DNA from 2 places in the Devosia lacusdianchii genome. Region 2 is predicted to be linked to the other one. Evidence: predicted binding sites of a transcription regulator. Region 2 holds the regulator's gene; the other holds the start of a gene.
What was found. Region 2 encodes LexA, which represses DNA repair genes until DNA is damaged. Its sites were predicted from a motif close to TGTTCNNNNTGTGTTCNG; they were not measured.
Positions count from the first base shown of each region.

Region 1: the regulator LexA is predicted to act here: its motif matches at 10,199-10,216, upstream of recA (recombinase RecA).

Region 1 is NZ_CP092483.1:2,571,369-2,587,577, reverse strand. It holds gene flgB (flagellar basal body rod protein FlgB) at 28-390, shown strand; gene flgC (flagellar basal body rod protein FlgC) at 402-812, shown strand; gene fliE (flagellar hook-basal body complex protein FliE) at 830-1,165, shown strand; gene fliQ (flagellar biosynthesis protein FliQ) at 1,367-1,633, shown strand; gene fliR (flagellar biosynthetic protein FliR) at 1,636-2,403, shown strand; gene flhB (flagellar biosynthesis protein FlhB) at 2,408-3,490, shown strand; gene cckA (cell cycle histidine kinase CckA) at 3,886-6,459, shown strand; gene MF606_RS12750 (DUF2237 family protein) at 6,456-6,851, shown strand; gene MF606_RS12745 (hypothetical protein) at 6,853-7,035, opposite strand; gene MF606_RS12740 (SRPBCC family protein) at 7,032-7,529, opposite strand; gene MF606_RS12735 (ArsR/SmtB family transcription factor) at 7,540-7,893, opposite strand; gene MF606_RS12730 (aldo/keto reductase) at 7,953-8,972, opposite strand; gene araD1 (AraD1 family protein) at 9,026-10,021, opposite strand; gene recA (recombinase RecA) at 10,299-11,372, shown strand; gene alaS (alanine--tRNA ligase) at 11,706-14,351, shown strand; gene MF606_RS12710 (DMT family transporter) at 14,411-15,295, opposite strand; gene MF606_RS12705 (DMT family transporter) at 15,389-16,209, opposite strand, start outside.
Region 2 is NZ_CP092483.1:2,191,322-2,207,530, reverse strand. It holds gene MF606_RS10755 (IlvD/Edd family dehydratase) at 1-1,426, shown strand, start outside; gene MF606_RS21745 (nuclear transport factor 2 family protein) at 1,816-2,235, opposite strand; gene MF606_RS10740 (hypothetical protein) at 2,253-2,591, opposite strand; gene lexA (transcriptional repressor LexA) at 2,591-3,304, opposite strand; gene MF606_RS10730 (molybdopterin molybdotransferase MoeA) at 3,412-4,614, opposite strand; gene moaC (cyclic pyranopterin monophosphate synthase MoaC) at 4,611-5,087, opposite strand; gene trpC (indole-3-glycerol phosphate synthase TrpC) at 5,087-5,899, opposite strand; gene trpD (anthranilate phosphoribosyltransferase) at 5,896-6,918, opposite strand; gene MF606_RS10710 (anthranilate synthase component II) at 6,915-7,514, opposite strand; gene trpE (anthranilate synthase component I) at 7,656-9,164, opposite strand; gene MF606_RS10700 (peptidylprolyl isomerase) at 9,202-11,073, opposite strand; gene tpiA (triose-phosphate isomerase) at 11,196-11,951, shown strand; gene secG (preprotein translocase subunit SecG) at 12,062-12,556, shown strand; gene MF606_RS10685 (CTP synthase) at 12,668-14,296, shown strand; gene MF606_RS10680 (phytanoyl-CoA dioxygenase family protein) at 14,569-15,498, shown strand; gene MF606_RS10675 (hypothetical protein) at 15,632-16,209, shown strand, end outside.

The DNA of each region.
Region 1 (16,209 bases), 380 kb from region 2:
CCGGTCTTCACGGCGCTCGCAGACAAAATGCGTTGGCATCAGACTCGTCAAGGCCTGTTGGCCGAGAACGTGGCAAATGCGGAAACTCCCGGTTACCGGGGTCGCGATCTGGCGCAGTACGATTTCGCCGAACAGAGCGGCGCCTTCTCGTCGGCAACGGTCTCCACCACGGCCACCCAGCCGATGCATTTTTCGGTCGCCAGCAGCGAGGGCGGCGCCTTTGGCGCCCAGCGCATGGCGAACTTCGAAATCACGCCGGAAGGCAATGGTGTGACGCTCGAGGACGAGATGATGAAGGTCACGACCAACCTGATGGACTATCAGGCTGCGACGGGCCTCTACAGCAAGTCGATCAAAATTCTCAGAACCGCGCTCGGCCGGCAGGCCTAGGAGTAGGGCTCATGGACTTCAATGCCTCCCTCAAGATTGCCGCCACGGGCCTGCATGCGCAGACCGCGCGCATGCGGGTTATCGCCGAGAACCTCGCCAATGCGGATTCCGCCGGCAAGGCGCCGGGCGACGAGCCCTATAGGCGCCGCATACCGACCTTCGAGACCGTCTTCGACGCCGAGGTTGGCGGCAAGATCGTCGAGGTCGGCAAGCTGGCCTATGACATGAGCGATTTCAGCTCCCGCTACGAGCCCGGTCATCCTGCGGCCGACGCGGCGGGTTATGTCCAGTATCCCAACGTCAATTCGTTGATCGAGACGATGGACATGCGCGAGGCCCAGCGCACCTACGAGGCCAATCTCAACGTCGTCACCGTGACGCGCCAGATGCTCGGGCGCACGCTCGATATCCTGCGCGGCTGATCGGGCAGGGAACAGCCATGGCCATTAACACCACCTTCAATGCTGCTACCGCCGCCTATGGCAATGCCAGCCGGCTGATCAACCAGGCCGCCAAGCCAAACACCGATCTGACGGCCCTGGCCGCGCCCAGCAACGGCGGCACCTTCGCCGACATGCTCGCCCAGCAGGTGCAGGGCGTCGTGGACGCCGGCAAGACCTCGGATGCGATGGCCATCGATATGGTCAATGGCAAGGCCAATGTCGTCGACATGGTCACCGCCCTCAGCGAAACCGAAATCGCCATCGAAAGCATGGTCACCATCCGCGACCGGGTGATCTCGGCCTACGAAGAAATCATGCGGATGCCGATCTAGAGATATCTGTTCAAAAATGGCCGCCACCACGGCGCGTCACCCTCGGGCTTGACCCGAGGGCTCTTCACTTTGATCGCGTTCAGCAAGTGTAGTGCCCTCGGGTCAAGCCCGAGGGTGACGTCTGGTGGCTGTTTGGTCATCGCGCGAACTCGTTGCCGGGCGTAAACTGACAGCACGCGATTCGTGCGCAATGAGACAGATATGACCGGCGCCGAAGTACTCGATATCGCCTCCGACGGCATCTGGACCCTCATCATCGTCTCCGCGCCGATGATGATCGTCGGGTTGCTGGTCGGCGTGATCATCGCACTGTTCCAGGCGCTGACACAGATTCAGGAGCAGACCCTGGTCTTCGTGCCCAAGATCATCGCCATCTTCATCACCATGCTGCTGACGCTGCCGTTTCTCGGCGCCACTATGGGCGGCTACATGAACCGGGTGATCGACATGATTATCGTGGGCGGCTGACGGTGACCATCGGGCTGGATTGGCTGCCCAATACGGCCTTTCTCTACCTGCTGCTGTTCTCGCGCATCGGGGCTATCCTGATGCTGATGCCGGCGCTGGGCGAGGACATGATCCCGGCGCGCATGCGGCTCAGCTTCGCGCTGGCCTTCACACTCGTGGTCTATCCGCTGCTGTCGCCCAGCCTGCCGGCCATGCCCGACGACATCATGAATATCGTCGGCCTGATCTTTCACGAGCTGGCTATCGGCCTGATGCTGGGTGCGATCGCCCGTATCACGGTTATGGCGACGCAGGTCGCCGGGGCGATCATCGCGTTCCAGTCCGGTCTTTCCGTCGCCATGGCGGCTGACCCCACGCAGGGTGGCATTCAGGGCGCGGTGTTCGGCAGCTTTCTCAGCTTCCTCGGCATGGTGCTGATCTTCGCGACCGATCTGCACCACGTGGCTCTGGCCGCGACCTATGACAGCTACATCGTATTCCCGCTCGATGCGCCCCTGATGTTCGATGATGCGGCGCAACTGGCGATCCGCACCGTCAGCAGCGCCTTCACCATCGGCATTCAGATGTCGGCGCCGTTCATCGTCTTCGGCCTGGTTTTCAACCTGGGCGCGGGCATCCTCGCCCGCCTGATGCCGGCCATGCAGGTGTTCTTCGTCCTCATGCCGGCCAACATTCTTGTTGGCCTGATCCTGCTGGCGTTGCTGCTGACCATGATGATGGGTTGGTACATCACCGGTTTCGAGAACCATCTGGCGATGTGGAGGGGCTGACAGGATGTCTGATGAAGCTCCCGAACAGGCCAGTAAAACTGAAGATCCTTCTCAAAAGAAGCTCGAGGACGCCCATAAGAAGGGCGATGTCGCCAAGAGCCAGGAGGTGGTCACCTGGTTCATGCTGCTGGGTTCGGCCGTCATATTCGCCATGCTGGCGCCATCGACCGCCGCCTCGCTGATGGGGCCGCTCAAGGTGGTCATGGCCAATGCCGACCAGTTCGAGTTGGGCGGTTCGGGCTTCTCGGTGTTCTTCAACGGCCTGGCTTGGGCGCTGCTCGGTACCGTTATGGTGCCACTGGTCATTTTGTCGTCCTGCGCTGTGGCTGCCAACCTGATCCAACATCGACCTTTGGTCTCGGCCGAGCCGATCACGCCGAAGTTCTCCAAGATTTCACCGTTTGCGGGAGCCAAGCGGCTGTTTTCGAGCGAGTCGCTGGTCAATTTCGGCAAGGGCATCTTCAAGATCACGGTGGTCGGTATCGTCCTGTTCTTCGTCGTCTGGCCCGAGCGGGATCGGCTGGACACGATGATGACCGCCGACCCGCTCATCATGCTCGCCGACTTTCAGGAGATCGGGCTCAAAATTTTCGGGGCCACCCTGGCGATCGTCACCATCATCGCGCTGGCTGACTACATCTATGTCCGCCAGAAATGGTGGAAGCGGCAGATGATGACGGTTCAGGAGACCCGCGACGAATACAAGCAGATGGAAGGCGACCCGAAGGTCAAGGGCCGCATCCGCCAGTTGCGGCACGAGCGCTCGCGCAAACGCATGATGGCGGCGGTGCCCGATGCTACCGTGGTCATCACCAACCCGACGCACTTTGCCGTGGCGCTCAAATACGACCGGGCCATGGGTGCCCCCCAATGCGTGGCCAAGGGCGCCGACGCCGTGGCGTTTCGCATCCGCGAGCTGGCCAAGGAACACGACGTGCCGATCGTCGAGAACCCGCCGCTGGCGCGCGCTCTCTTCGCCAGCGTCGAGGTGGACGACACCATTCCCAACGAGCACTTCAAGGCAGTGGCCGAAGTCATCGGCTTCGTGATGCGACTGAAGAAGGGCGCCAACTGGAAGGCGGGGTAGGGCAATACGCTGCCACGCACGCGGCGAGTGGCCCTCGGGTCAAGCCCGAGGGAACGCCGGTGCGTGGAAGGTATGGCAGCAGGACAACCATACCTTCCCCGATGTCATCCCGGCGCAGGCCGGGATCCATGTCCGTGGCTATCCGCATCATCCAGTGGCCAAGCCACCCACTGCACGTCACCCTCGGGCTTGACCCGAGGGTGACGATTGTGTGTGAACCGGTAGCGGTGGATGGCCGGGCAGCGCTTCGTCTTGCCCACGACACGCCAAAGTCGCACTCTGGCGTCATGCAATGTTGAAAACGCCGTTCTCCCTCCCGTAGCGGTGGGGCATTTGCTAGACCATCAGATAGCGCCTGATTCGCCCGACTCACTGGCTACGGAGCACATTGACCCATGGCATCGACGCCAACAGGCGAGGACAACTATCCCGATCCGCTGGTCGCCGCGGGACGCAGCAGCGCTGGCCTCTGGCGCGTGATCGTGCTCGCAATCGTGCTGGTCGCCATCGCCGTGGCGTTTTCGCTGTTCGGCGATCGGATTTCGGCCGACCTGATCATGACCTTTGTCGGCATCCTTGCCGTCGTCGGCGTGTTCTGCCTCTTTGGCTTTGCCGCCGGACTGTTCCGCTTCGCCAACGGCGAGGAGCGCCGGACCGTTTCCAACGCCGTGGTCGATAGTCTGCCGTTCGGGGCCGTAGTCTCCGATCGCGATGGCAAGATTTCCTACGTCAACGCCCACTATGGCAGCTTCGCCGGCGCGATGACCAATGGGGTGCCGGTTGGCGTGCCACGCCTGTTTGCCGGGCAATCTGATGCCAGCGAGGCCATCTACCGCCTCTCGCGCGCCGCCAAGGATGGCCGCGCCGCCGTCGAGGATGTGCGGATCGTCGGCGGGCTGGGCGGCTCACTTGCCGATAGCAACAAGGCGTTCTGGTATCGCGTTGGGGTGCGGCCGCTGCCCGAGTCCGACGAAGCCAAGAAGCCGCTGGCGATCTGGTCGGTCGAAGACATCACCCGCGACCGCGACAACAACGAGAGTGCCTTCCGCGACCTGCAGCGCGCCATCGACTATCTTGACCATTCCCCGGCTGGTTTCTTCTCGGCAGATGCCCATGGCCGCATCCAGTATCTCAATTCGACGCTGACCGACTGGCTCGGCTATGACCTGGCCGAATTCAACTCCGGCCATCTGGGGTTGAGCGACATCGTGCGCGGCGATGGTGCCACGCTGTTGATGCGGGGTCGCGGCGACGGTGAAATCCGCACCGAGATCATCGATATCGACCTCGTTCGCCGGAATGGCACAAGTCTGCCGGTGCGCCTGCTGCATCGCGCGGCGCGCCTCGCCGATGGCGAACTGGGCGAGACGCGCACGCTGGTGCTCGACAAATCGAATGCCCCCGATACCGAGGAAGAACTCCGCGCCGCCGAGGTCCGCTTCTCGCGCTTCTTCAACGACACGCCCTTCGCCATCGCGACGCTGGATGGGGAAGGGCGCATCATCCGCACCAATGCCCCGTTCGGGCGCATTTTCCGCTGGTCTGGCGAGGAAAAGAGCATCGAACTGCAACCGCTGAGCGATCTTATTGGCGAAGGCAGCCGCGACAAGTTCGGGCGGGCCATGGCTGACGCGGCCGCGCATCGGTCCGAGATCGATCCGGTCGACGCCTTGCTGAGCGTCGAGGGTGACCACGCGGTGCGGCTCTATCTTTCGGCATCGGAGATGAGCGCCGGTTCGCCCGAGCAGGTCAATGTCTACGCGCTCGATATGACCGATCAGCGCAAGCTCGAGGCGCAGTTCGCCCAGAGCCAGAAAATGCAAGCAGTTGGCCAGCTTGCTGGCGGCGTAGCGCACGATTTCAACAATCTGCTGACCGCCATTATCGGCTTTTCCGACCTGCTGCTGCTCAAGCACAAGCCGGGCGATCCGTCCTTCGGCGAGCTGATGCAGATCAAGCAGAACGCCAATCGCGCCGCCGGCCTGACCCGGCAATTGCTGGCCTTTTCCCGTCGCCAGACCCTGCGCCCTCAGGTGCTGGAACTGCCGCTGATCGTCGACGACCTGACCGTGCTGCTCAAGCGCATGATCGGTGAAAAGAACACCCTGGCGGTCGAGCACGGCCGCAATATCTGGCCCGTGCGAGCCGACGTGGTGCAGCTCGAGCAGGTCATCATCAACCTCGTGGTCAATGCCCGTGATGCCATGAGCAATGGCGGCGCGATCACCATCCGCACCTCCAATGTCGAGCGCGCCGAGGCCGAGACCATGACCTTCGAGGGCATGGTGCCGAACGACTACGTGCTGATCGACGTGCAGGATACCGGCACCGGCATGAGCCCGGAGATCATCGAGAAGATCTTCGAGCCATTCTTCACCACCAAGGAGCTCGGCAAGGGTACGGGCCTCGGCCTTTCGACGGTCTATGGCATCGTCAAGCAGACCGAGGGCTATATCTACCCGGTCTCCACCGTTGGGGTCGGCACCACGTTCAAGATTTTCCTGCCGCGCTACGTAGCAAGCGCCACCGAGGTAGCAGCGAAGGTCGCCGCAGCGGCGGCGCCGGTGCGTGATTTGACCGGCCACGAGCGCATCTTGCTGGTCGAAGACGAAGAGAGCGTGCGGGCTTTCTCCGCCCAGGCCCTGCGCGCCACCGGCTACGAAGTCTTCGAGGCCGACGGCGGCGAAGAGGCGCTGGAGGTGCTGGAAGACCTCGATTTCAAGGTCGACCTGATGATCTCCGACGTGGTGATGCCGGAAATGGATGGGCCGACTTTGCTCAAGCATGTTCGCGAAACCATGCCGACGCTCAAGGTCATCTTCGTGTCCGGCTATGCCGAGGAAAGCGTGCGCCGCGATATCGAGGACGACCAAAGCGTCGAGTTCCTGCCCAAGCCCTATTCGCTCGACCAGATCAATTCGAAGGTCAAGGAAGTGCTGCAGAAGCTGGGCAAGGACGAGGTCAATTGAACGAGCAAGGGCGTTTCCCGGGGCCAACCGAGCTCAACGTTCTCGGCGAAGCCCTGCTGCCATGCTCCAACAATCCGCTGACCGGCTTTTTCCGCACCGGCTATTGTGCTGCCGGGCCGGACAGTGCCGCCGTGCATCTGGTCTGTATCGAGGCGACGGAGGCCTTTCTCGAATTCTCGGCGTCGGTGGGCAATGACCTCTCGACGCCGATGCCGCAATTCTCGTTTCCGGGCCTGGTTGCCGGCGATCGCTGGTGCCTGGTTGCTCAGCGCTGGCTGCAGGCGCATGAGGCCGGGCGGGCGCCGCGTGTCTACCTCCGCTCCACCAATCAGGCCGTGCTTGGACTTATCCCGCCAGGGGTGCTGAGGGCCTATGCCCTGGATTTGAACTGAACTAGCGGCCGCCGCGGGTCATCCGGGCCACGGCTGCAGCCAGTCCGGCAATGGCGCAGATAAAGAATATCCATTGCATGATCGACAAAATCTGGCTGGGTGCTTCCGCCGCGAAGAAAATCGTGTAGCCAAGCCACAGCGCGACGAGCCCACAGATGATGGCCGAGACTCGTGGATCGTTCATGGCGCCGCTCCTGCCAGTTCCGCCAGTACCTGATCCAGCTTTTTGTATCCAAACTCCATCCCATCCGCCATGGGCGTCTTGAGCGCGCCGTCGCGGGCCTCTTTGGAGGAATAGTTGATGGTGTTGGTCAACGTCGTCCGCTGCTGCTCTTCGTCGAAGCGCAGGGTGGAGACAGTCTCGCCGCCGGTCCAGTCATCGTCGAACAGTTCTGCGCTGACGACACGTTCGACCGGCTCGATCTCGCGGATCACGCCGCCCATGCCCATTACGTAGCCGCTGGGCGCTTTCCACTCATAGCGGTACTTTCCGCCCACCTTGGCCTCGAACTCGCAGACCGTCATGATCCAGCCTTCGGCGCCGTTGAGCCAGCGCTTGATCAGCGGCGCCTGCGTGTAGCACGCGAACACCAGATGCCGCGGCGCGTCGAATTGCCTGACGATGACGATCTGGGTGTCGGTTGGCGTGGTTATGGTCAGCGGTCCACCAAAGCCCATCGTCGTCTCCTCAGTTGTTTTTGCCGGCCATCGCTTCGAGGCGCTTGAGCTCGCCGAGCAGGTCGTCCAGCCGTTCGAACTGCGTTTCCCAGTATTTTCGATATTCGATCAACCAGCCGGTCGCTTCGGCCAATGGCTTGGCTTCCAGCTTGCAGGGACGGCGCTGCGCATCGCGGCCACGCGAGATCAGCCCGGCATTCTCCAGCACCTTCAAATGCTTAGAAATGGCCGGCTGGCTCATATCAAACGGTGCAGCCAGCTCCATGACCGATGCTTCTCCCTGCGCCAGGCGCGCAAGAATAGCGCGGCGCGTGGGATCGGCGAGCGCCTGAAACGTGGCATCGAGTGCGGCGGGCGACGGCATGGAGTACCTGCAGGCTATAAAACCGGTAGGTTATATTTAGTGCCGCCGCCCCGGATTCGTCAAGCCATGCCGCTGGGGATTGGCGTGCCCGGAGCCAGGAGGCCCTTGGCGGCGAGAGTGGTCCACAATTCGTCGGGCACCTTGACGTCCCACCAGTCCAGGATGCCGTCGAGCTCGGCTGGCGAACGCGGGCCAGGTAGCACGTTGCAGACCGCCGGATGGGTCAGTGGGAATTGCAATGCGGCGGCGGGCAGGGGAACGCCGAATTCGCGGCAGACGGCTTCCAGTGCCTGGACCTTGGCGACGATGGCTTCGGGCGCCTTGGCATAGTTGAACGTGGCGCCGCCAACCAGGATGCCGGAATTGAACGGGCCGCCGACGACCACGGACGCGCCGCGCTTGATACAGGTCGTCATGAAGGGATCGAGCGAGGTCTGTTCGAGCAGCGTATAGCGCCCGGCGAGCAGGAACACGTCCCAGTCTCCCAGTGCGAAGGCGTCCATCAACACTTCCCACTCGTTGACGCCAAGGCCGATGGCCTTGATCACGCCGCCGTCGCGCAACTCGCGCAGGGCCTTGTAGCCACCGGTTTCGAGCTGCTTCCACAGCGGCTTGTTGCCTTCGACGCCGTGGGTGCCGGCGCCGATATCGTGGACATAGACGATGTCGACCGCGTTCAGGCCCAACCGCTGCAGGCTGTCGTCGAACGAGCGCATGATGCCGTCGTAGGAGTAGTCATAGACCTGATTGAAGGGCAGCGGATCGACCCAGGCGCCCTTGTCCTGCTCGGCAACCGGCACCGGTTTCAACAAGCGGCCAACCTTGGTCGACAGCACCACGCCCGCCCGCCGCTCACGCAATACGTCGCCGACCAGATGCTCGGAACGTCCAAGCCCGTATTGCGGTGCGGTATCGACATAGGTCAGGCCCTTGTCGAGTGCGTGACCGACCGTGGCTCGTGCCTGATCGGCCGGAACGCCGGTGAAAATGCCGGCCAGTGACGCGCAGCCGAGGCCCAGCGTGGTCACTTCAAGTGCCGTTTTGCCGATGCGGCGCGTCTCGAATTTGCGAGCAGTCATGCTATCCCTCCGAAGCGAGGGATAACTGACATGTTAGTTGCGCGGCATCAAGCTCAATAGATGTTTCCGATGATAACGGGATGCTCGTTCTGGCGGCGGACCGGGTTGCGCAGGGGGCTGCCGAACTGGGGTTCCTCGATCTCGAACACATCATCGGGCCGGGTCGAGATGCCGTCGGCAAAGCTCAGCGTCGCGGTGCCGAACATGTGCACATGCACATCGCCCGGATGGCGGAACAGCTCGTATTTGAAATGGTGATATTCGAGATTGTCGATGGTGTGGCTCATATTGTCCTCGCCACTGAGGAACGGCTTCTCCCACAGCACCTGGCCGTCGCGATAGATGCGCGACATGCCCTCCACATGCCGCGGCAGGTCGCCGACCCGCAGCTCAGGACCGATGGAGCAGGCCCGCAGCTTGGAATGGGCCAGGTAGAGGTAATTCACGCGCTCGGTCACGTGGTCGGAGAACTCGTTGGCCAGGGCAAAGCCAAGCCGGCGCGGCTGGCCGTTCTGGTCGATCACGTAAATGCCGGCGATCTCGGGCTCTTCACCGGCATCGAGGGCAAAGCCGGGGGAGGGTATGGGGTGGCCCGGATGGATCACCGAATAGCCATTGCCCTTGTAGAACCATTCCGGCTGCACGCCCTTGAGGCCGCCCTTGGGCTTGCCGCCCTCGAGGCCCATGCGGAACATCTTCATCGTATCGGTCAGGCCGGTCTCGGCAGCGCCGCTATTGGCGGTATGCATGGCGTCACGGGTGGCGGCAGAGCCCAGGTGGGTCAGGCCGGTGCCGGTGACATAGAGGTGGGCCGGATCGGGATGATCGATCGGGGAGAGCATGCGGCCCTCGGCCAGGATCGCGGCACGATCCACCGTGTCACCCAGGCCCCTGGCGGCGATCAGCCCTGCGAGGCCACCGCCATTGCTCAGCGCTGCGATCGCCAGCTCATAGACGCTACTGGCATCATTGACCTGCCGCGCCGTGCCATTCTCGACAGCCGCCACGGCACGGGCGCCATTGAGATCGAAATACTGGATCAAGTTCATCGCGCGGCTCCTCCGCAAAGTGCCCGCCGGGCAGGGTATGGCTGCATAAAACGCAACATGCCGCATTGGCGCAAGTCAAAAATCATACTTATTCGTCGGCGCGGAAGTAGACGCGGCGATTCTCTGGTTTCCATGCCGGCTACTCGCAAATGTTCTCATTTTGTCCCTTGACAGTGCTGAAACAAAATGAGAACAAATAGCGCACATTAGATGGATATCCGCTGACGGACCCGTTGCGTTGCACGGCCCCCAAGAGCGTGAAATAAGGAGAGAAAATATGGCTAGCTCGCCGCTTCGCGTTGTTGAGGGTGGATCGATGGATAAGGAAAAGGCACTTGCCGCTGCGCTCGGCCAGATCGAGCGCAATTTTGGCAAGGGCTCGATCATGCGCCTTGGCGAAGCGTCATCGATCGAAGTGGAATCGATTTCGACAGGTTCGCTGGGCCTCGATATCGCGCTTGGCATTGGCGGCCTGCCGAAGGGCCGAATCGTCGAGATTTTCGGGCCGGAAAGCTCGGGCAAAACCACTCTGGCGCTTCATGTCATCGCCGAGGCCCAGAAGGCAGGCGGTATCTGCGCCTTCGTCGATGCCGAGCATGCGCTTGATCCGATCTATGCCCGCAAGCTCGGCGTCAATGTCGACGACCTGCTGATTTCCCAGCCGGACGCTGGTGAGCAGGCTCTCGAAATTACCGACACCCTGGTTCGGTCCGGCGCCATCGATGTGCTGGTTGTCGACTCGGTTGCGGCACTGACGCCGCGCGCCGAGCTCGAAGGCGAAATGGGTGATGCGCTCCCGGGTCTGCAGGCTCGCCTGATGAGCCAGGCCATGCGCAAGCTGACCTCGTCGATCTCCAAGTCCAAGTGCCTGGTGATCTTCATCAACCAGATCCGCATGAAGATCGGCGTGATGTATGGTTCGCCGGAAACCACCACGGGTGGCAACGCGCTCAAGTTCTACGCCTCGGTCCGCCTCGACATCCGCCGCATCGGCGCGATCAAGGATCGCGAAGAGATCGTGGGTAACCAGACCCGTGTGAAGGTGGTCAAGAATAAGCTGGCTCCGCCGTTCCGCCAGGTCGAGTTCGACATCATGTATGGCGAAGGCATTTCCAAGACCGGTGAATTGCTCGATCTCGGCGTCAAGAGCGGCGTGGTGGAGAAGTCCGGCGCCTGGTTCTCCTACGATAGCCAGCGCATGGGGCAGGGGCGTGAGAATGCCCGCCAGTTCCTCAAGGACAATCCTGAAGCAGCCGCCACCATCGAGCGCGGTGTGCGCGAGAGTTCCGGTCTTCTCGGCGAGGTGCTGCTGGTTTCGGGCGGCGAAGACGACGGCGATGACAGCGAGTAAGACATTTCCCATGCAGGGATGATGAGAGGCATCGCGCAAGCGGTGCCTCTTTTTTTGGGGTACTGATCTGGCTTTATCCACGGTGTCATTCCGGCGCAGGCCGCAATCCATCCTGAGGTCTTCCAGCTATCGCGGCGGGTCCAGTCATCTCAAGCTGGATTCCGGCCTTCGCCGGATGACACGGTGGTCGAGGATGGTGAGGATCACGCGCGAGGTCACCACCACGCCTCACCATCGCCGCAATGCTGGACATTCCGGCAGGCCGCACGATAGAAAGCCAGCCGAACTTGTCTGCGGTGCCATGGCGCCACTTTCCGTAATGAAAGCCTTCTTATGACCAGCGTAAACGATCTTCGTTCGAGCTTTGTCGACTACTTTGCCCGCAATGGTCATGAAGCCGTGGCGTCGAGCCCGCTGGTGCCGCGGAATGACCCGACGCTGATGTTCGTCAATTCGGGCATGGTGCAGTTCAAGAACGTCTTTACCGGCGTCGAGAAGCGCGACTATACGCGCGCCACGACGGCCCAGAAGAGCGTTCGCGCCGGTGGCAAGCACAACGACCTCGACAATGTCGGCTTCACCGCGCGCCACCACACTTTCTTCGAGATGCTGGGCAATTTCTCGTTTGGCGACTACTTCAAGGAGCAGGCGATCGAGTACGCCTGGGCGCTGCTCACCAAGGAGTGGGAGCTGCCCAAGGAGAAGCTGAGCGTCACCGTCTATCAGGACGACGATGAGGCCCACGAGCTGTGGAAGAAGATTGCCGGACTGTCCGACGACAAGATCGTGCGGCTGGGTGCCAAGTCCAATTTCTGGCAGATGGCCGATACCGGGCCATGCGGACCCAATTCCGAAATCTTCTACGATCACGGCGACAAGTACTGGGGTGGCCCCCCGGGCTCGCCCGAGGAGGACGGTGACCGGTTTGTCGAGATCTGGAATCTCGTCTTCATGCAGTTCGAGCAGATGGCGGACGGCAGCCGGGTTCGGCTGCCCAAGCCGTCGGTCGATACCGGCATGGGCCTTGAGCGCGTGGCCGCGGTCATGCAGGGGACCAACAACAATTATGAGATCGACCTCTTCAAGCGGCTGATCGCCTCCACCATGCAGCAGGTCGGCTTCAACGGCGATCCGACGACGCCAAGCTTGCGCGTCATTGCCGATCACTTGCGGTCGATGAGTTTCCTCATCGCGGAAGGCGTGCTGCCATCCAACGAGGGCCGCGGCTATGTGCTGCGCCGCATCATGCGCCGCGCCATGCGCCACGCCACGCTGCTGGGTGCGCAGGAGCCGGTCATCCATCGCATCGTGCCGACGCTGGTGCATGAAATGGGCCAGGCCTATCCCGAGCTGGTACGCGGCGAGTCCATGATCGAGGAGACCATCAGGCTCGAGGAGCGTCGCTTCCTCAAGACGCTTAGCCGCGGCCTGCAGCTGCTTGACGATGCAACGGTTGGGCTGAACGAGGGCGACATGCTCGAAGGCGTCACCGCCTTCAAGCTCTATGACACATATGGCTTCCCGCTGGACCTGACGCAGGATGCGCTGCGTACCCGCGGCATCAACGTCGACTTGACCGGCTTCGAGGACGCCATGGCCCGCCAGCGCGCCGAGGCGCGCAAGAGCTGGGCCGGCTCGGGCGAGACCGGCGAAGACAAGGTCTGGTTCGCCATTGCCGACAAGGTCGGTCCTACCGAGTTCCTGGGCTACGAGACCGAGTTCGCCGAAGGCGCGGTCACCGCGCTACTCAAGAACGGCGCCGAAGTTGCCTCGCTTGCTGCCGGTGAAGAGGGTTTCGTGGTGCTCAACCAGACCCCGTTCTACGGCGAGAGCGGTGGTCAGGTCGGCGACACCGGCAAGCTCAAGGCAGAGGGCATTGCCGTCACGGTTCTCGATACACAGAAGTTCCATGGTGTGTTCGCGCACAAGGTTCAGGTGACCGAAGGCGCCCTCAAGGTCGGGCAAGCGCTGGAGCTGATGGTCGATCACGACCGCCGCTCGTCGATCCGCTCCAACCACTCGGCGACGCATCTGTTGCATGAAGCGCTGCGCATTGTGCTCGGCGATCATGTTGCCCAGAAGGGCTCGATGGTCTCACCCGATCGCCTGCGCTTCGATTTCGTGCACACCAAGCCGGTCACCGAGCAGGAAATGGTCGAGGTGGAGGATATCGCCAACGCCATCATTCTGCAGAACACGCCGGTCGAAACGCGCCTGATGGGCGTCGAGGAGGCCAAGGAATCCGGCGCACGCGCCCTGTTTGGCGAAAAGTACGGCGAGGAAGTCCGGGTGGTCGCCATGGGCGAACCCACGGGCAATGGTCTTGGTTGGTCGGTCGAGCTTTGCGGCGGCACCCATGTGCGCCGTACGGGCGATATCGGTCTGGTTTCCATCGTCGCCGAAAGTGCTGTCGGTGCGGGTGTGCGCCGTATCGAGGCACTGACCGGCAAGGCTGCGCGCCATCGCGGTAATACCAATGTGGCCATCGTCAACTCGGCCGCTGGCCTGCTGCGTTCCGGGAGCCACGAGGTGCTCGATCGCATAGGGGCGTTGCAGGAAAACCTCAAGAAGATCGAGCGCGAGCTGACCGATGCACGCAAGAAGCTGGCTCTCGGTGGCGGTAGCGGCTCGGGCGCGACGGCGGCCGCTGATGAGGCTGTCAACGGCGTGACCTATGTCGGCCGCACCGTCGAAGGTATCGCCGCCAAGGATGTGAAGGGCCTGGTCGATACCGAGAAGAAGCGCATCGGCTCGGGCGTCGTGACCGTCGTGCTTAAGGGCGACGACGGCAAGGGCACCGTGGCCGTGGGCGTCACCGACGACCTCACGGCGCGCTATGCGGCCGGCGACCTGATCAAGCTGGCTACCGCGGCGCTTGGCGGGCAGGGTGGCGGCGGGCGGCCTGACATGGCGCAAGGCGGCGGACCCGATGGGTCGAAGTCGGCCGAGGCGATCGCCGCCGTTCGGTCCGCGCTCTAAGCGTCATCGCACAAACCACAAGAAAATCCCCGCGAAAGCGGGGATTTTCGTTTCTGGCTCTAGAGCCCGGTGCGGAAGAAGAACAGCCGAGGTTTCCAGACGATCTTCATCTTCTGCGTCAGCACATTGGCAAGCCCCGCCGCCAGCACGATGATGAGGCCGATGATGGCGACGTAGTCCGGATATTCCCCAAAGAACGCCGCGCCAAACACGATGGCCCAGATAAGCTGACTATACTGTACTGGCGCCACCAGATTGGCGGGCGAGCGCTTGGCCGCAGCGATCAGCAGCAGGCCGCCGGTGCCGCCAATGAGGCCGATGCCGAGGAAAATGGCGAGTTGCTCGAGCGACGGCAGCACGAAAAACGGAATCATCAGCAAGCCGTTGAACAGGCCCGAATAGAGCACCTGCAGGCCAACCAGGCTGACCCGCCGCTCCTTGGGTGCCACGTGGCGCAGGATGATGGTGGTGATCCCGCCGAAGAAAACGCTGCAGAAAATGGCCAGATGACCCAATTGCAGGTCGCGCACGCCGGGCCGGATCACCAGCACGACGCCGAGGAAACTAATGATCAGCAGCAACCAGCGGTGCAGTGCGACGTGCTCTTTCAGCACCAGCACGCTGAGCACGGTTACCATTATCGGCGTCAGGAAGCCGATGGCATAGACGTCGGCAAACGGGATGTGCGTGAAGGCATACATCACGCAGGCGGTGCCGGAGATGGCCGTGGCGCAGCGCAGATGGACCAGCCAGGGATGCTGGAGTTTGTAGAGATCGCGCCAGCGTTCGCCACGCTTGGTCAGCATGGCGGGAATGATCGAGAAACTCGTGGTGAAGAACGCGATCTCGAACACCGACATGGTCGGGCCGGTGGCCTTGATCAGCGCGTCGGCGACGGAAAAGCTGGCATAGGCCAGAAAGGCGAGCAGGACGCCGAGCGGCATCGGAAATCCAGAAAGTATGAGGAAGACTCGGGAATTGGCCTACCATACAAACGTCTCCGCTTGCCGTCGACGCTTCCGCTGCCTCTCGGGCAGCTAAATTTCAGGGCCTTGCACTTCGGTAATATTGCTCGGAGGGCCGGGGCGGTGGGCCCGGTATTCGGCGAAGCGGCCCGCGATCCGGGCGCGGCCTCCGTCCACCAGCACATTGACCAGTCCGGACACCACGACCACAGCCAGGCCGATATAGGCGAGGAGGTCCGGGTACTCGAAAAAGAAGAAGGCGCCCAGCCCGATGGCCCAGACGATCTGCACGTACTGGATCGGCGCGACCTGGCTCGCCGCCGCGTTGCGGGTCGCGGCGATCAGCAGGATATGCCCCATGCCGACAAGGCTGCCGCTGGCGGCCAGCAAGCCGAATTGTTGCCAAGTCGGCACGACGAATGTCGGCAGCATCAGTACGAAATTGACCACGATGAGGTAGATGGCGGGCAGGGCGATAAGGCTCACTCGCTTTTCGGTTGGCGCTACGACCCGCAGAACCGTGGTCGAGATTGCGCCAAAGAGGGCGCAGCCCAGCGCCGCCAGATGGCCGGGCTCCAATTCGCGGAAGCCCGGGCGCACAACCAGCATGACGCCCACAAAGCCTAGCGCCAACATGCTCCAGCGAATGGCGTCCACCCGCTCCTTGAGGATGAGCACCGACATGACGGTGATGAACAGGGGCATCATGAAGACCAGCGAATAGGTCTCGGCAAAGGCGATGGTGGTGAAGGCGTAGGTGACCAGTGTCGATGACGCGACCCCGCTGAAGGAGCGCAGATGAACCAGGCGGGGATGCTTGAGCTTGAAGCTGTCGCGCCAGCGCTCACCCTTGGGTTTGACGAAGGCGGCGGGGATCAGTGAGCAGACGGCGA
Region 2 (16,209 bases):
GACCATCGGTTGCGACAAGACCACCCCGGCCATGCTTATGGGTGCTGCGACGGTCAATATTCCGGCAATCGCGCTGTCGGTTGGGCCGATGCTAAACGGCTGGCACAAGGGCGAGCGCACCGGGTCGGGCACCATTGTGTGGAAGGCCCGCCAGATGATGGCCGCGGGCGAGATCGACTATGCCCAGTTCATCGAACTGGTCGCGTCGTCGGCGCCGTCCACCGGCTATTGCAACACCATGGGCACGGCAACGACGATGAACTCGCTGGCCGAGTCTCTGGGCATGCAGTTGCCCGGTTCGGCGGCCATTCCCGCGCCGTATCGCGATCGCCAGGAAATGGCCTATCGCACCGGCAAGCGTATCGTCGACATGGTACATGAAGATCTCAAGCCATCCGACATCCTGACCAAGGACAATTTCATCAATACGATCGTGGTCAATTCCGCCATTGGTGGGTCGACCAATGCGCCGATCCACATCCAGGCCATTGCCCGCCACATCGGCGTCGAGCTGGAGTTGCAGGATTTCCAGACCCATGGCCACAAGGTGCCGCTGCTGGTGAACCTGCAGCCGGCCGGGGAGTATCTGGGCGAGGACTACTATCATGCCGGTGGCGTGCCGGCGGTGGTCAACGAACTGATGACCCAGGGCCTGATCCGCGAGAACGCACCGACCGTCAACGGCAAGACCATTGGCGAGAACTGCCGCAATACGCCGATTCAGGACGACAAGGTCATCCGTCACTTCGACAACCCGCTCAAGACCGATGCGGGCTTCCTCGTGCTGCGCGGTAATCTCTTCGACAACGCCATCATGAAGACATCAGTGATCTCGTCGGAATTCCGCGAGCGCTACCTCAACAACCCCGAACATCCGGGCATGTTCGAAGGCAAGGCGGTGGTGTTCGACGGGCCGGAGGACTACCACCACCGGATCGACGATCCGTCGCTCGAAATCGACGAAAACACGCTGCTGTTCATGCGCGGTGCCGGCCCTATCGGCTATCCGGGTGCTGCCGAGGTCGTGAACATGCGGCCGCCATCCTACCTGATCAAGAAGGGCATTCACGCCCTGGCCTGTATCGGCGACGGCCGGCAGTCGGGCACGTCGGGCTCGCCCTCGATCCTCAACGCTTCGCCGGAAGCGGCGGCCGGTGGCAATCTCGCTATCCTGCGTACCGGCGACCGGGTGCGGATTGACCTTAACAAGGGCCAGGCCAATATCCTGATCTCTGACGAGGAAATCGCGACCCGCCGGGCCGACCTGGAAGCCACCGGCGGTTACAAGTTCCCCAAGCACCAGACGCCGTGGCAGGAAATCCAGCGCGGCATTGTCGACCAGCTCGGCAATGGCGCAGTGCTCAAGCCCGCTGTGGCCTATCAGCGCATCGCCCAGACCAACGGCGTACCGCGGGATAATCACTAAGGTTCGCGGGTCGGCAAACCAAAAGGCCCGCTCTTCGGCGGGCCTTTTTCTTGCCGGCTACTGTGAATTCGCGTCGATGCGCTGCCTAAGACATGGCGCGCTCTGTCGCGTTCGCCGCAGCCTGTCGAACCACGAGGTCGTGGCACCCAAGCCTCCACTCGCTCGATCTCGTGGTTCGATAAGCGCGCCGTGAGGTCTCCGATAGTGAGGCGGATCAACCGCGACGCGCCTCGAACCGCCCTTCGGTTCCATCCTCATCGCCCGGCTTGTCCGGGTGATCGATGCTTCAGCACGTGCGGAGAAATGGACTGCTTGGCCAGGCCGGGCAATGACGATCCACAAATGGATCGCTCAGTCCAGCGCCTTAGGCCGGTCCGACATCCTACCACCTAGCGAAGCCGGGCATTGGTCACCGGGGTGGGCTGAGATGTTCGTGCACGATCTTCCAGCCGTCCGGCCGCTTCGCCAAAACCGAGGTTCCGCGACCTGAGCCGGCTTCGCGCTTGCCATTGACGGTGGCCTGCCAATGAAAGGTGTATGCAACTGGCTGCACCGTCGCCTGCCGCGATCCAGCGTAGCGCCTCGATTCGATAGATTTCTTCGGTCAGAACAGCCCAAGTTGCCTCGAAGGCCGCCCGGATCGCCGCCAGGCCGCTATGGGAGCCGTCGCTAAACCAGAACACTGCATCATCAGCGATTAGCGGCGCGACATCACCGAAATCGTGATGGTTGATCCGCTCGGCATATTCGGCCATCACCGCCGCCGCTTCCGCAGCAATATGCTCTGGGTTGGAGGCCCCATCGCTCAAAGCCCGGCCTCCTGAACTCAGTCGCCGGCAAGGCGCGTGTTCACCGTAGTCCAGCGGCCGCTGGGGTCGCATTGCAGCAGCAGGCTGTCGTTGTTGCGTATGCCAACCACGGCACCGATCGAGGAAAACTTGTCCTCGAGCACGCAACCGACCACTGGGGTATCGGGCTCGCCCGCTTCCCAGCCGGTTCCGGCGCGGCAGACGGCGACACCGCCGCCTGCATTGATACCGACGCCCGCCGTGAAGGCCACGTCGCCGACCCAGCAGCGAGTCTCGCGTGCGGACACTTCCTGCGCAAGCGACGGGCCGCCCTGCGCTGCAACCAGCATCAGGGCCAGAAGCAGCGCGGCGCGCATCAGTACTTCCTCAACAGGCCAACAAGGCGTCCCTGAACCTTGACGCGATCAGGCGGGAAAATGCGTGTTTCGTAAGCCGGGTTGGCGGCTTCGAGAGCGATGGTATTTCCCTTGCGACGCAAGCGCTTGAGGGTCGCTTCTTCATCATCCACGAGAGCAACGATGATCTCGCCTGTGCTGGCGGCATCCTGCTTCTTGATCAGCACGGTATCGCCATCGAAAATGCCGGCCTCGATCATCGAGTCACCGCGCACTTCGAGTGCATAATGTTCGCCGGCGCCGAGCATTTCGGGCGGCACCATGATGGTGTGGGAATGGGTCTGAATCGCCTCGATCGGCGTGCCGGCCGCGATCCGTCCCATAACAGGAATGGAAATTGGTCGCGCATAGTCCTCGCCAGAGGATACGCGCGCGGGAGGCGACGCCACCTTGCCCAGATTGCCTTCGATAACCGATGGCTCGAAGCGCGCCTTGCGGCCGCCGAGCGAGGGGTTCATCGAATCGGGGAGCTTGACCACCTCCAGTGCGCGGGCCCGATTGGGCAGGCGGCGGATGAAGCCGCGTTCTTCGAGCGCGGTGATCAGCCGATGGATGCCAGACTTGGACGCCAGATCGAGCGCATCCTTCATCTCATCGAACGATGGCGGGATGCCGCTTTCCTTCATCCTCTCGTGGATGAACATCAGCAGCTCGTGTTGTTTGCGCGTCAGCATTGGCCCCTCGGAAACAGAATCGGAACATAGGCAGAACGACTATACGTGTTCCAGTTATGTTCTGCAATATGCTGATATGCTCATCAGTCTTGCGGGCGCCAAGACAATCAGAACGCGTCGATGGCGAGCGCTTCGACAATCGTTCCTGCGTCTTGCCCCGGATCGAATTCAGGTTGGACAATCAGCATTTCTGCCTGGGCCAAAGACGAAGTATGGCCGCTGTCGGTCTGCGATATCGGGAAAAGCTCTGGTCCGGTCGGCGTATGGATGAGCTGTGCGCGCATGAAGTGGCGGCGCGCTGTATTGGCTGGCGTCGGGCCGGCCAGCGGAAGATACCATTTGCTGAGGCCCGTATATCCAACCCAGCGGCGCAGGGCGGGTTTAATGAAGACGATGGCCGTGACCATGGCCGACACGGGATTGCCTGGTAGGCCGAAGATCAGTGTCTTGCCGCGGGTGCCGAACATCAGCGGCTTGCCGGGGCGCATGTTGATCTTCCAGAAGTCGAGGGTTACGCCGAGTTCGACGAGGATCTCCTGGACGATGTCATGATCGCCGACGCTGGCGCCGCCAGTCGTGATCAGGATGTCGGGCTCGGCTGCGAAGATGGTCTCCAGCGTTTGCCGGAGGGCGGCGCGATCGTCGCGGGCTATGCCGTAGTCGGTGACTGTTTCGGCATAAGGATGGAGCAAGGGGCGGAGGCCGAAGCTATTAGAGGCGACGATCTGGTCGGGGCCCAGCGCGGTGCCGGGCAAAACCAGTTCGTCGCCGGTGGCCAGCAGGGCAATGGCCGGGCGCCGAGCTACGACAAGGCTATCGGCATTGGCGGCAGCGGCCACGGCCAGTTGCACCGGTGCCAGGCGGACGCCGGGATCGATGAGTTGGTCCCCGGTGGCGAAGTCGTTGCCGAGCGGGCGGACACTGTGGCCCTGGCGCGGGCGGGTGTTGAAGCGGACCATGCCGCCCTCGGCCTCGGCTTCTTCCTGCATGATCACCGTATCAGCGCCCGGAGGGACTGGGGCGCCGGTGAAGATGCGGACAGTCTGACCGGCCTCTATCGATCCGCCATAAGCAGCGCCGGCTTGCGAGGTTCCGACCATGGTGAGGCGGTGGCCGTCGACAATGTCCGCTGCGCGGACGGCGTAGCCGTCCATGGCGCTGGCATTGAAAGGCGGCTGATCGTGCCGCGCAACCACCGGTTCCAGCAGAACCCGCCCCGCGGCGTCCGCCAGGCGGACGCTCTTACCCACGGGGGCGGGGACCCGCTTGAGGATGGCCGCAATGGCGTCGTCGACGGGGAGCAGGCTCATGGCCGGGTGAAGTCACCGGATTTGCCGCCGGATTTTTCCATGAGGCAGATGTCTGATATGACCATGGCCCGGTCGATGGCCTTGGCCATGTCGTAAAGGGTGAGCGCTGCTGTCGAGGCGGCAACGAGCGCTTCCATTTCGACGCCCGTCTGGCCGGTGGTTTCCGCCGTCGCGCGGACCTGGATGGCGTCGGCGCCATCAGCCTCAATGTCGACGCTGACCTTGGTCAGCGGGATGGGGTGGCAGAGCGGGATCAGGTCGCTGGTCTTTTTGGCGGCCATGATGCCGGCGATGCGGGCAACGGCAAGCGCGTCACCCTTCTTGAGAGCGCCGCCCATGATCGCCGTTACCGTTTCAGGCTGGGCGATGATCCGCGCCTGGGCCACCGCGCGGCGCTTGGTGCTCGCCTTGTCGCCGATGTCGACGATATGCGCTTCGCCCTTGGCGTTGAGATGGGTCAGGCCTGCGGCCATCAGCGGACCGCCTGCGGTGCGCCCATCAGCAGGGCGCGGGTTGCCGCGACGACATCGTCCTGCCGCATCAGGCTCTCGCCGACCAGGAAGGTGCCGATATTGGCGTCGCGATCGAGCTTAAGGATATGCTCGTGGGTGACGATGCCGCTTTCGCTCACCAGCAGGGTGCCCTTGGGCACGCCGACGGCGAGGTTGATGGAGGTATCGAGCGTGGTCTCGAAGGTGCGCAGATTGCGGTTGTTGATGCCGATGAACCCGGCGCCCAGCCCGAGCGCGCGATCGAGCTCAAGCTGGTCGTGCACTTCCACCAAGGCATCCATGCCCCATTCTTCGGCGGCATCGAGCAGGTAGCGGGCGACGTCGTCACCCACCGCCGCGAGGATGATGAGGATGCAGTCAGCGCCCCAGGCGCGCGCCTCGGCGACCTGGTAGGTCTCGAACAAGAAGTCCTTGCGCAGCACGGGAAGGCGGGTCGCCGCGCGGGCCTCGATCAGGTAGCTCGGCGAACCCTGGAAGCTGGGGCGGTCGGTGAGGACGGATAGGCAGGCGGCGCCGGCAGTTTCGTAGCTACGGGCGATTTCGGCCGGGTTGAAGTCGGCGCGGATGAGGCCCTTGGAGGGGCTGGCCTTCTTGACCTCGGCAATGAGCGCGTACTGACCTGCCGCGCGCTTGGCCTTGATGGCCTTGATGAAACCGCGCGGCGCCGGCTGATCGTGGGCTTGCGCCACGACTTCCGCCCACGGCCGCATCGCCTTGGCGGCAGCGATTTCCTCGCGTTTATAGGCTTCGATCTGCTGGAGAATATCGGTCATCGGTCTCGTCCGTTCGATACCGCCACGAGGCGGGCGAGTGTTTCCTTGGCCTTGCCGCTGTCGATGGTTTCCCGCGCCAGGGCTATGCCATCTTCGATGGTCTCGACCCTATCGGCAACGAGCAGGGCGGCACCGGCATTGAGCAGCACTGTATCACGATAGGCACCCGATGCCCCGTCGAACAGTGCCTGCATGGCCGCCGCGTTTTCGGCGGGTTCGCCGCCGAGCAGATCCTTGGGGTCGGTCAGCCGGAGGCCCACCTGCTCGGGATGCAGTTCGAAGCTGCGCAGGTCGCCCTTGGCGATCTGGGCGACGAAATTGGGCCCAGAGGTCGACAATTCGTCCAGCCCCTCACTGGAATGGACCACCCAGGCCTTGATGGCGCGATTTGCCAGCAGGGCAGCCGCTACCGGCTCCACCCATTGTTGCGAATAGACGCCGAGCAGATAGCGCCGAACGCCGGCGGGGTTGGATTGCGGCCCCAGGAGATTGAACAGCGTACGTACGCCCATTTCGGCGCGCGACGGGCCGACATGGCGCATGGCCGGGTGATGGCTTGGCGCGAACATGAAGCCGATGCCGGCATTGGCGATGGTGTGGCCGATCTCTTCCGGAGTCAGGTCGAGCTTGACGCCCAGTGCTTCCAATACTTGCGAAGCGCCCGAGCGCGACGACAGCGCCTTGTTACCGTGCTTGGCTACCGGCACGCCGGCCGCCGCGACCACGAGCGCCGTAGTGGTGGAGATGTTGAGGCTGCCCAAGCCGTCGCCGCCGGTGCCGACGATGTCGATGGCATTTTCGGGAGCGATAACGGGCACCATTTGCTCGCGCAGGATCGACACGGCGGCGGCGATTTCGCCGACGGTCTCGCCCTTGATGCGCATACCCATGAGGAAGGCGCCGATCTGGCTCTGCGTCGCTTCCCCGGCCATGATGGTTCGCATGACGCCCCGCATTTCCTCGCCGGTCAGGTCTTTCCGATCGGCGATCTTGTTGAGTGCTGCCTTGATATCCATCACGCGGCTCGCTTCTGGTTGAAGTCGCGTGCCATGTTCAGGAAGTTCTGCAGCAAAGCGTGGCCGTTTTCCGAGGCGATGCTCTCGGGGTGGAACTGCACGCCATGCAGAGGCAGCGAACGATGCTGCATGCCCATGATCAGCCCGTCATCGGTCGTGGCGGTGACTTCCAGCGACTGGGGCAGGGTGTCCTGCTTGACGATCAGCGAATGATAGCGCGTTGCCTCGAAGTCGTTATTGAGGCCGCGGAACAGGCCTTTGCCGGTATGGTGGATCTTGCTGGTCTTGCCGTGCACTAGGTGCGGTGCGCGGATCACGTCGCCGCCCATGGCCTGGCCGATGGCCTGGTGGCCCAGGCAGACGCCGAGAATCGGCATATCGGCCTTGAAGCGATCGATCAGATCAAGGCAGATGCCGGCCTCGTTCGGCGTGCAGGGACCGGGCGACAGCACGATCGCCTCGGGCGCCATCGCGGCTATTTCGTCGAGCGTGATCTTGTCGTTGCGGTGCACGGTGATATCGGCGCCGAGTTCGCCTAGGAAGTGGACGAGGTTGTAGGTAAAGCTGTCGTAGTTATCGATGACGAGAGTGCGGGTCATTGGTGCGTTTCCGGCTCAGGGACTTTTCTAAACACGGAGTCATTCCCGCGAAAGCGGGAATCTCCTTTCAGAGCCAGTCCCGCCATCGCGAAAGGGGGATTCCCGCTTTCGCGGGCATGACGCCGTAGTTGTGTTGAGCGCTCATTGCCCGATCCTTGCCTCGCCGGCATAGCGTAGCGCTTCCTCGGCGGCGCTGAAAAGGGCGCGGGCCTTGTTTTCGCATTCCATCTGCTCGAGTTCGGGCTTGCTGTCGGCGACGATGCCGGCGCCGGACTGCACATAAAGCTTGCCGTCCTTGAGGATCGCCGTTCGCAGCACGATGCAGGTGTCCATGGTGCCGTCAGCGCCGAAATAGCCGACGCAGCCGCCATAAATGCCGCGGCGCGACTTCTCCAGCTCGTCGATGATCTCCATGGCTCGCACCTTCGGCGCGCCTGACACCGTGCCGGCGGGGAAGCCGGCCGAGAGCGCGTCGACGAAGTCGTATTTCGGGTCGAGCACGCCGACGACATTCGAAACGATGTGCATGACGTGCGAATAGTATTCGAGGAAGAACTTGTCGGTGACCTTGACCGTGCCGGTCTTGGCGACGCGGCCGACATCGTTGCGGCCCAGATCGAGCAGCATCAGGTGTTCGGCCAGTTCCTTGGGATCGGCCAGCAGTTCCGCTGCCAGTTCCTGGTCCCGCGTCGGCGTCGAGCCGCGCTTGCGGGTGCCGGCGATGGGGCGGATGGTGACTTCGCCATCCTGCACGCGGACCAGGATTTCCGGGCTCGATCCGGCGACGGCAAAGCCGCCAAAATCGAGGAAGTACATGTAGGGGCTGGGATTGGTGCGGCGCAGCGCGCGGTATAGCGCGGTGGGGGGCAGGGTGAAGTCGGCCGAGAAGCGCTGGCTCAGCACGACCTGGAAAATATCGCCAGCCGTGATGTAGTCCTTGGCCCGGGCGACCATGCCGAAATACTCGTCCTTCGAGGTGTTGCTGGTCACCGCGATGGATTCAAGGTCAGGCAGAGCGGGCGTGGTCGGCAGCGCCCGACCGAGACGGCCTATGGCGTCGTCGATCCGCGCTTCGGCGGCCTCATAGGCCTGCCGGGCCGAAACGCCCTTGCGGACATAGACCGGCGCCGTCAGATACAGTTCGTCCTTGAGCGTATCGAAAATCGCCAGCAGCGACGGTCGCATCAGGATCGCCTCGGGCGTTTGCAGATGGTCCGGATTGCTGTTGGGCAGCACTTCCATGTAGCGGACCATCTCGTAGCCGAGATAGCCGTAGACACCGGCGGATTGCGGCGGCAAGCCCTGCGGCACGTCGATCTTACTGTCGGCAACCAGGTTGCGCAGCGCATCGAGCGGCAGGTGGGGCAGGGGCTCGAAGGCCGTCTCGTCGATCTGTGCCGAGCGGTTGATTGTGGCCGTTCCAGCCTCGACCTTGAGGATAACGTCCGGCTGCGTGCCGATGATGGAATACCGGCCGCGTACTGCCGCGTCCTGCACGGATTCGAGCAGGAACGTGTTCTTGCGCCCCTCGGCGAGCTTCAGATAGGTGCCAACGGGCGTCTCGAGGTCGGCCACGATGCGACGCCAGACGATCTGCGACTTTCCAGCGTCGTATTGCTCGGAGAAGCGCTGAAAGACGTCGTCGCCCATCGGAATAGTGTCCAGTTGGAGGTGGGGCCGGCTGAGATTACTGGCCGGTATTGAGTGCAAGTACCTGCTGAAGCGCCTGCTGATTGATGGTCATGCGCGCTTCGTCGCGAACCGCGGTGATGAAGTCGCCATACATCCCAATGCGTACTTCGCTCTCCAGGCTGGCATTGGCCGCTTCTTCCAGCGGGCCTTCGGCGGGCACCAAATCCACGACCTGGAACACCACGAATTCACCGGTCTGGCTGACGGCGGTGCCGTGGTGATCAGCGCCGCCGGCAAAGACGGCGGAGGCCACGGTGCCATCGATGCTGCCGTCAGCCGCACCAAACCGGGTGAACGGCGAGCTCAGCTGCGGGAACACATTGTATGATGCGGCGACGTCGGCCAGTGCTTCGCCACTGTCGAGACGACCAACGGCCTCCTCGGTTGCCGCCAGCAGCGCGTCATTGACGCGCTCGGCGGTGAACGCGGCAGCAACCTCGTCGCGAACCTCATCTAGCGTCTGGTCGCGGGCAGGCTCGATCTTGCTGAGATCGAAATAAAGATTGCCATTGCCGGCGAGCGGGATAGCAGCCGTCAGCTGGCCTTCGGTCGCCTTGAAGATTGCTTGGCTGACGCGCTGGCTGTCCTCGGGCGCCAGATCGGGCACCACGCTCAACTCGGTGCCGGCTGCCGTCACATTGGCCTCGTAGAGATCGAGGCCGAAACGCTCGGCAATCTCGGGCAGGGGGCGGAAAGCTGCGCGCAGCTCTTCGACCTGATCCTGCACGTCGGCGATTTCGTTGCGGGCTTCAGATAGCGCCAGGTTCTGCGTGATCTGGTCACGCGCTTCTTCGAGCGTCGGCACGCCGCCGGCTTCGATTGCCGAGACGTGGACCGCGCGCTTGCCAGCCACGCCATCAATGACCACAAAGCCACCCTGGGCCAGGCCGAAAGCAGCCGCGGCCAGGTTGGCATCGGTGATGTCGGTCTGCGCAAGCGTACCCAGGTCGGTCGGGGTCAGGCCGGCATCGGCTATTAGCGTTTCGAACGGGGTACCGGCAGTGAGGCCGGCTTCGAAGGCGGCGACCTGCTCGTCATTCAGCACGACCTGCTGAATGGTGCGGCGTTCGGCCTTGGTCAGGTTCGCCTTGGTGCGCTCGTACTCCGCTGACACGGCGTCGTCGGCGATGGTCTTGGTATTAGCCAGGTCCTGGGGCGACAGGCGCAGCATCTGCACGGTTCGGGTTTCGACGGTGCGGAACTCGGTCTGGTGCTCGGTGAGGTAGGTGGCGAGATCGGCCTCGGTCGGCTCGGCCGGCGTTTCGATATTGGTTTCGCCCAGAACGAAATAGTCGATCGTGCGCTGGTCAGCCACATAGCGGTTGACCAGGTTCGAGGCTGCGGCCGGCAGTTCGGTGTCGCCAAAAAGGCTGAGGATCAACTGCTCGCGACGGGAGGCGTCGGATTGATCGGAGAAGTATTCGGCTTCGGTCAGGCCGCTGCGCTGCATTACTTGCGTAAAGGCGGTGGGATCAAAGGTCCCCAGCGTGCCCTGGAAGGACGGATCGTCCCGCAGCATCTCGCTCAGTTTCTGGTCCGACACACCCAGGCCGAACGTATCCGCCATCTGATCGAGCGCGGCATTCTGCGCGAGGTTCTGCAGAACCTGGCCGGGAATGCCGATGTTCATGGCGTCCTGCGCAGTCGGCAGGGTGCCGAACTGCTGGGCGTAATTGTTCATCGCGCTCTGATAGGCCCGGAGGAACTGGCGGGAGTTGATCTCCTTGCTGCCCACGCGTGCCACGGTATTGCTGCCGAGGTCGGTGATCACATTGTTGATGCCGAAGCCTGCGACACCCACCAGGAGGAATGCACCCATGACCTTGCCGGGCCAGGATTTTGCAAAAACGCGCAAACTATCGAGCATCTCAGACGTTCCGTTCAACGACTTAGGCTTTACCGCGCGTGCGGCGGGGCACTAGTAATCCATTTCGACAGCCGGGGTTAGGGCAAACCCAATTCCGGTGCAAGAGGCAGGAGTAGCAAAGAGTGACGACGACAATCTCACCACTGATCGCGGGCAACTGGAAAATGAACGGCACGAGGGGCGCTCTCGACGAGCTTCAGGCGCTTGCCGACATGCTGACCACAGGGGAAGCGCCACGCGCCATCGTCGTCGTCTGCCCGCCTGCAACCATGCTCGCTGCGGTCGCACGACAGGGCGCAACATCAGGTATTCAGGCCGGCGGGCAGGATTGCCACGCGGCTGCCTCGGGTGCGCATACAGGCGATATCGCGGCCGGCATGCTGGCTGACGCCGGTGCCCAATATGTGATTGTCGGCCATTCCGAGCGCCGTGCCGATCATGGCGAAACCGACGATCAAGTGCGCGCAAAGGCCGAAGCCGCCATTGGGGCAGGGCTAAAGCCGATCATCTGCGTCGGCGAAACCGAAGCGCAGCGCGATAGCGGCCAGGCTGATTCCGTCGTGGCCAGCCAGTTGGCGGGCTCAGTGCCTGATGCCGCCGGTCAGCATGAGGTCATCGTCGCCTATGAGCCGGTCTGGGCCATCGGCACCGGTCGTACGCCGACCAATGACGATATTGCGAGCATGCATGCCTCGATCCGCCGCCAGCTCGTCGATCGCTTCGGCGATAAAGGCCAAGTGATCCGAATTCTTTATGGTGGTTCGTTGAAGCCGCAGAATGCGCGCGAAATTCTGGCGGTAGAACACGTCAATGGCGGCCTGGTTGGCGGCGCCAGCCTCTTGGCAAAGGACTTCTACACCATTATCTCCGCCGTGTAGTTCAACCCCACGCCCGAGGCTGGTCGGAAAATCCGCCCGGCCTCTGGTGTTTGCGAAGCGAGGCGTGTAAGACGCGCCATCTTTTGCATCGACATTTAGACTGAGACAGAATGGCAAACGTCCTGATTGTGGCCTATCTGCTGATCGTTCTGGCGCTGATTGCGGTTATCCTGCTGCAGCGTTCCGAGGGCGGCGCACTGGGCATTGGTGGCGGTGGCGGCGGCTTCATGACCGCGCGCGGCTCGGCAAACCTGCTGACCCGGACCACGGCGATCCTGGCGACCCTGTTCTTCGCCACGGCGATTGGCCTGACAATTCTCAGTGAACTCGATCGCGGCACATCGGGTATTCTCGATCGCGCGACCGCGACCGAAGACGGTAGTGCGCCCACCAGCGTGCTCGATGCCTTGAATGCCACACAAAGCGGCACGCCATCAGATCTGCCAGTTCCGGCGACCGACCCTGTTGCCCCCGCTGGTACCGACCCGGTTACCGAGAACACGACCCCGGCGCCTGCCCCGGCAACGACAGACGCGGCTCCCGCCAGCGAACTGCCGGTACCCGAGGTCCCGGCCGAAACACCGGCCGCTCCGGCGACCAACTAACCGCCGCAAGGCGAGACCAAAGAGGGGGATGGAAACATCCCCTTCTTCTTTTTGTGTAGAGCCGCTTGCCCGCTCTACGAATCGACGTTGATGTGATTAAGGTGAACGCCCATGGCTCGGTACGTATTCATCACCGGAGGCGTGGTCTCCTCATTGGGTAAAGGTCTTGCATCGGCGGCGCTTGGCGCGGTCCTGCAAGCGCGTGGCTACAAGGTCCGCATGAGGAAACTCGACCCCTATCTCAACATCGATCCGGGCACGATGTCGCCCACCCAGCACGGCGAAGTGTTCGTCACCGATGACGGTGCCGAGACCGACCTTGATCTGGGGCACTATGAGCGCTTCACCGGGCGGGCCGCCAACAAGCGCGACAACATCACCACCGGCCGCATCTATTCCGACATTCTCGCCAAGGAGCGGAAGGGCGAATATCTCGGCGCTACCGTCCAGGTCATTCCGCATGTGACCGACGCCATCAAGAATTTCGTCATTGAAGGCAATGACGAGTTCGATTTCGTGCTGGTCGAGGTGGGTGGCACCGTTGGCGATATCGAGGGGCTGCCGTTTTTCGAGGCCATCCGCCAGCTTGGCAACGACCTGCCGCGCGGCCATACCTGCTACCTGCATCTGACGCTGATGCCGTACATTCCTTCGGCCGGCGAACTTAAGACCAAGCCAACGCAGCATTCGGTGCGCGAACTGCGCTCGATCGGCATTGCGCCGGACGTGTTGCTGGTGCGTTGCGACCGCCCCATTCCCGAGGGCGAGAAGAAGAAGCTGAGCCTGTTCTGCAACGTGCGCGAAAGCGCCGTGATCCAGGGCCTCGACGTCGGCTCGATCTACGACGTGCCGCTGGCCTATCACAAGGAAGGCCTCGACCGCGAAATCCTGGCCGCCTTCGGCATTACTGACGCGCCAGAGCCCGACCTCAAGGCCTGGGACGACGTGTCGGCCCGCCTGCATAACCCCGAGGGCGAGGTCAACATCGCCATCGTCGGCAAGTATACCGGCCTCAAGGACGCGTACAAATCCCTGTCGGAAGCCCTGACCCATGGCGGCATCGCCAACAAGGTCAAGGTCAACCTGCAATGGATCGATTCGGAAGTGTTCGAGCGCGATGACCCCGCGCCGTACCTGGAGCATGTCCACGGCATCCTAGTGCCCGGTGGCTTCGGTGAGCGCGGTTCCGCCGGCAAGATCGAGGCGGCTCGCTTCGCCCGCGTCAAGGACGTGCCCTATTTCGGTATCTGCTTCGGCATGCAGATGGCCTGCATCGAGGCCGCCCGCAACACCGCCGGCATCAAGAATGCCTCGTCGACCGAATTCGGCCCGACCAAGGAACCGATCGTCGGCATGATGACCGAGTGGACCAAAGGCAATGAGAAGGAACAGCGCGTCGCCGAGGGCGATCTTGGCGGCACGATGCGGCTCGGCGCCTATCCGGCCCAGCTCACCCGTGGCTCGCGAGTGGCCGACATCTATGGCTCGACGCGAATCTCCGAGCGCCACCGTCACCGCTATGAAGTGAACATGGACTACCGCAAGCTGCTGGAAAAGAACGGGCTGCTGTTCTCCGGCGTGTCGCCCGATGGCAAGTTGCCAGAGATTGTCGAGCGTACCGACCATCCGTGGTTCATTGGCGTGCAGTTCCACCCGGAGCTGAAGTCCAAGCCCTTCGAACCACACCCGCTGTTCGCCAGCTTCATCGCTGCGGCCATGGATCAAAGCCGGCTGGTCTAGGCCCGCCGTTCGGGTGTTTCAGTTCAGTTGTCGTACCCAGTGTCATTCCGGCGAAGGCCGGAGTGAATCTTGCGGCGGCGTGGCATGCGGTGGACGGTGAAAAACCTCAGGATGGATCCAGGCCTGCGCCGGCATGACACCGCGCCTAAACAGCGCTAACCACCTAGATAATTCCTGCTATCTCCTGAGCGAAAAGTCCATCTGCTGCTTTCGTCCATTCACCCTTTCCCCAGCCTGTGAAACAAATTCGACAGGACAAGGGAGCCGGATTGATGAGCGAAATTTCAGAAATGGTTCGAACAGGCGCTGCGATGCCGCGGTTGTTTGCCGACGGCAAGGTGCTGTCGACCGCACCAAACCGAATGGGCGGCCTGACCCCCACCGATCCAAATCTCCCGATGTCCGAATTGACGGCGCGCTTCCGCAAGGATGGCTATCTTTGGCTCAAGGGGTTCTTCGATCGCCGCGCTGTGCTCGATTTCCGCCGCTTCACTTTTGCGCATCTGGCGGAGTCGGGCCTGATCGCGCGGGGGTCTGATCCGGTTGACGGGGTGATGGCCGATGACTTCACCGATCGCAATCTGGCCGACAAGCTGCTTATGGAGTTCGCGCGCTCGGCTGCCTTCGAGTCCTTCTGCATGACGCCGCGGCTGTGGCAGTTCATGGACAGCTTCCTCGGCGGACTGTCCTACCTGCACAAGCGCAAGATCATTCGCTACACCATGCCCCGGCAGCCGGCCTCCACGCCAGCGCATTACGACCTGACCTATCTGCGTGGCGGCACCGAAAAGATCGTCACGGCATGGATACCGATCGGCGATATTGCGACGGCCATGGGCGGTCTGACCTATCTGGAAGGGTCGCACGAGATTGGCGTGCGCATGGAACGCGAGTTTACGGCGGCTGCCGCCGATATGACGCCGGAAGAGCGTGTCAGTGCCTTCAACAAGAACATGACGGCAGGCGGCTGGGTCTCCAAGGACCTGCCCGACATGGCGAACAAGTTCGACACGCGCTGGCTGATTGCCGATTATGAAGCGGGTGATGTCATGCTGCACAGCCCCTACATGATCCACGCTGCGACCACCAACGAAGACCCTCGAGGCCGTCTGCGGCTATCGACCGACATCCGCTACCAGAATGTGCGCGATGAGATCGATGTGCGCTGGAACAATCACTGGTCACTGGGCGACATGCTCTAGAGCAACGGCATCGGGGCGGCACGCGCTCTCGTTATGCGGCCCTATCGGGGGCAGGCCAAGTGAGGCTACTCTGCCACCCCGAGTACGTGGTCGAATCGACGCCGTTCGACCTCCCGAATCCTGGAATTCCTTCATGTCCGAATCCCGCTTCGTCGCCGCGCTCAATCTCGGCACCGTCCAGGGCTTGCCGTCTTGGTCGACCGCTCCGACAGGCAATGCCGACGCTATCGCTGCTGGATTGTGGGCTGCGGGCTATAGGGGCGTGCAGGGGACGGAAGATCCCGCCTATGGCCGCGCTGGGTTCGTCACCTACGGCTCTGGACGAGTAGTGTTTCCGCATGAGGCCCAGGAGGTACTGCAGCGCCAACAGCAGGCCGGTCACGCCTGCACGACGCTTCACGTCGGCACCGGTTTTGAGAGCGACAGCGAAGCCCTCCGGCTGATCGAGGCTATCCTGGGCGCAAGCGCACGGCTGGGGCATCCCGCGCATGTCGAGACACACCGCGCCACCATCACGCAGGATATCTGGCGCACCATGCGCTGGGTGCAGTTGATGCCGGAGATCACCTTTAACGCCGACCTCTCGCACTGGTATACCGGGCTGGAGATGCCATATGGCGACTTCGCGGCTAAAATGGCGTTCATGCAGCCGTTCTTCGACCGGGTTCGCTTCGTCCATGGCCGTATCGGCAGCGGTGGGGCGATCCAGAT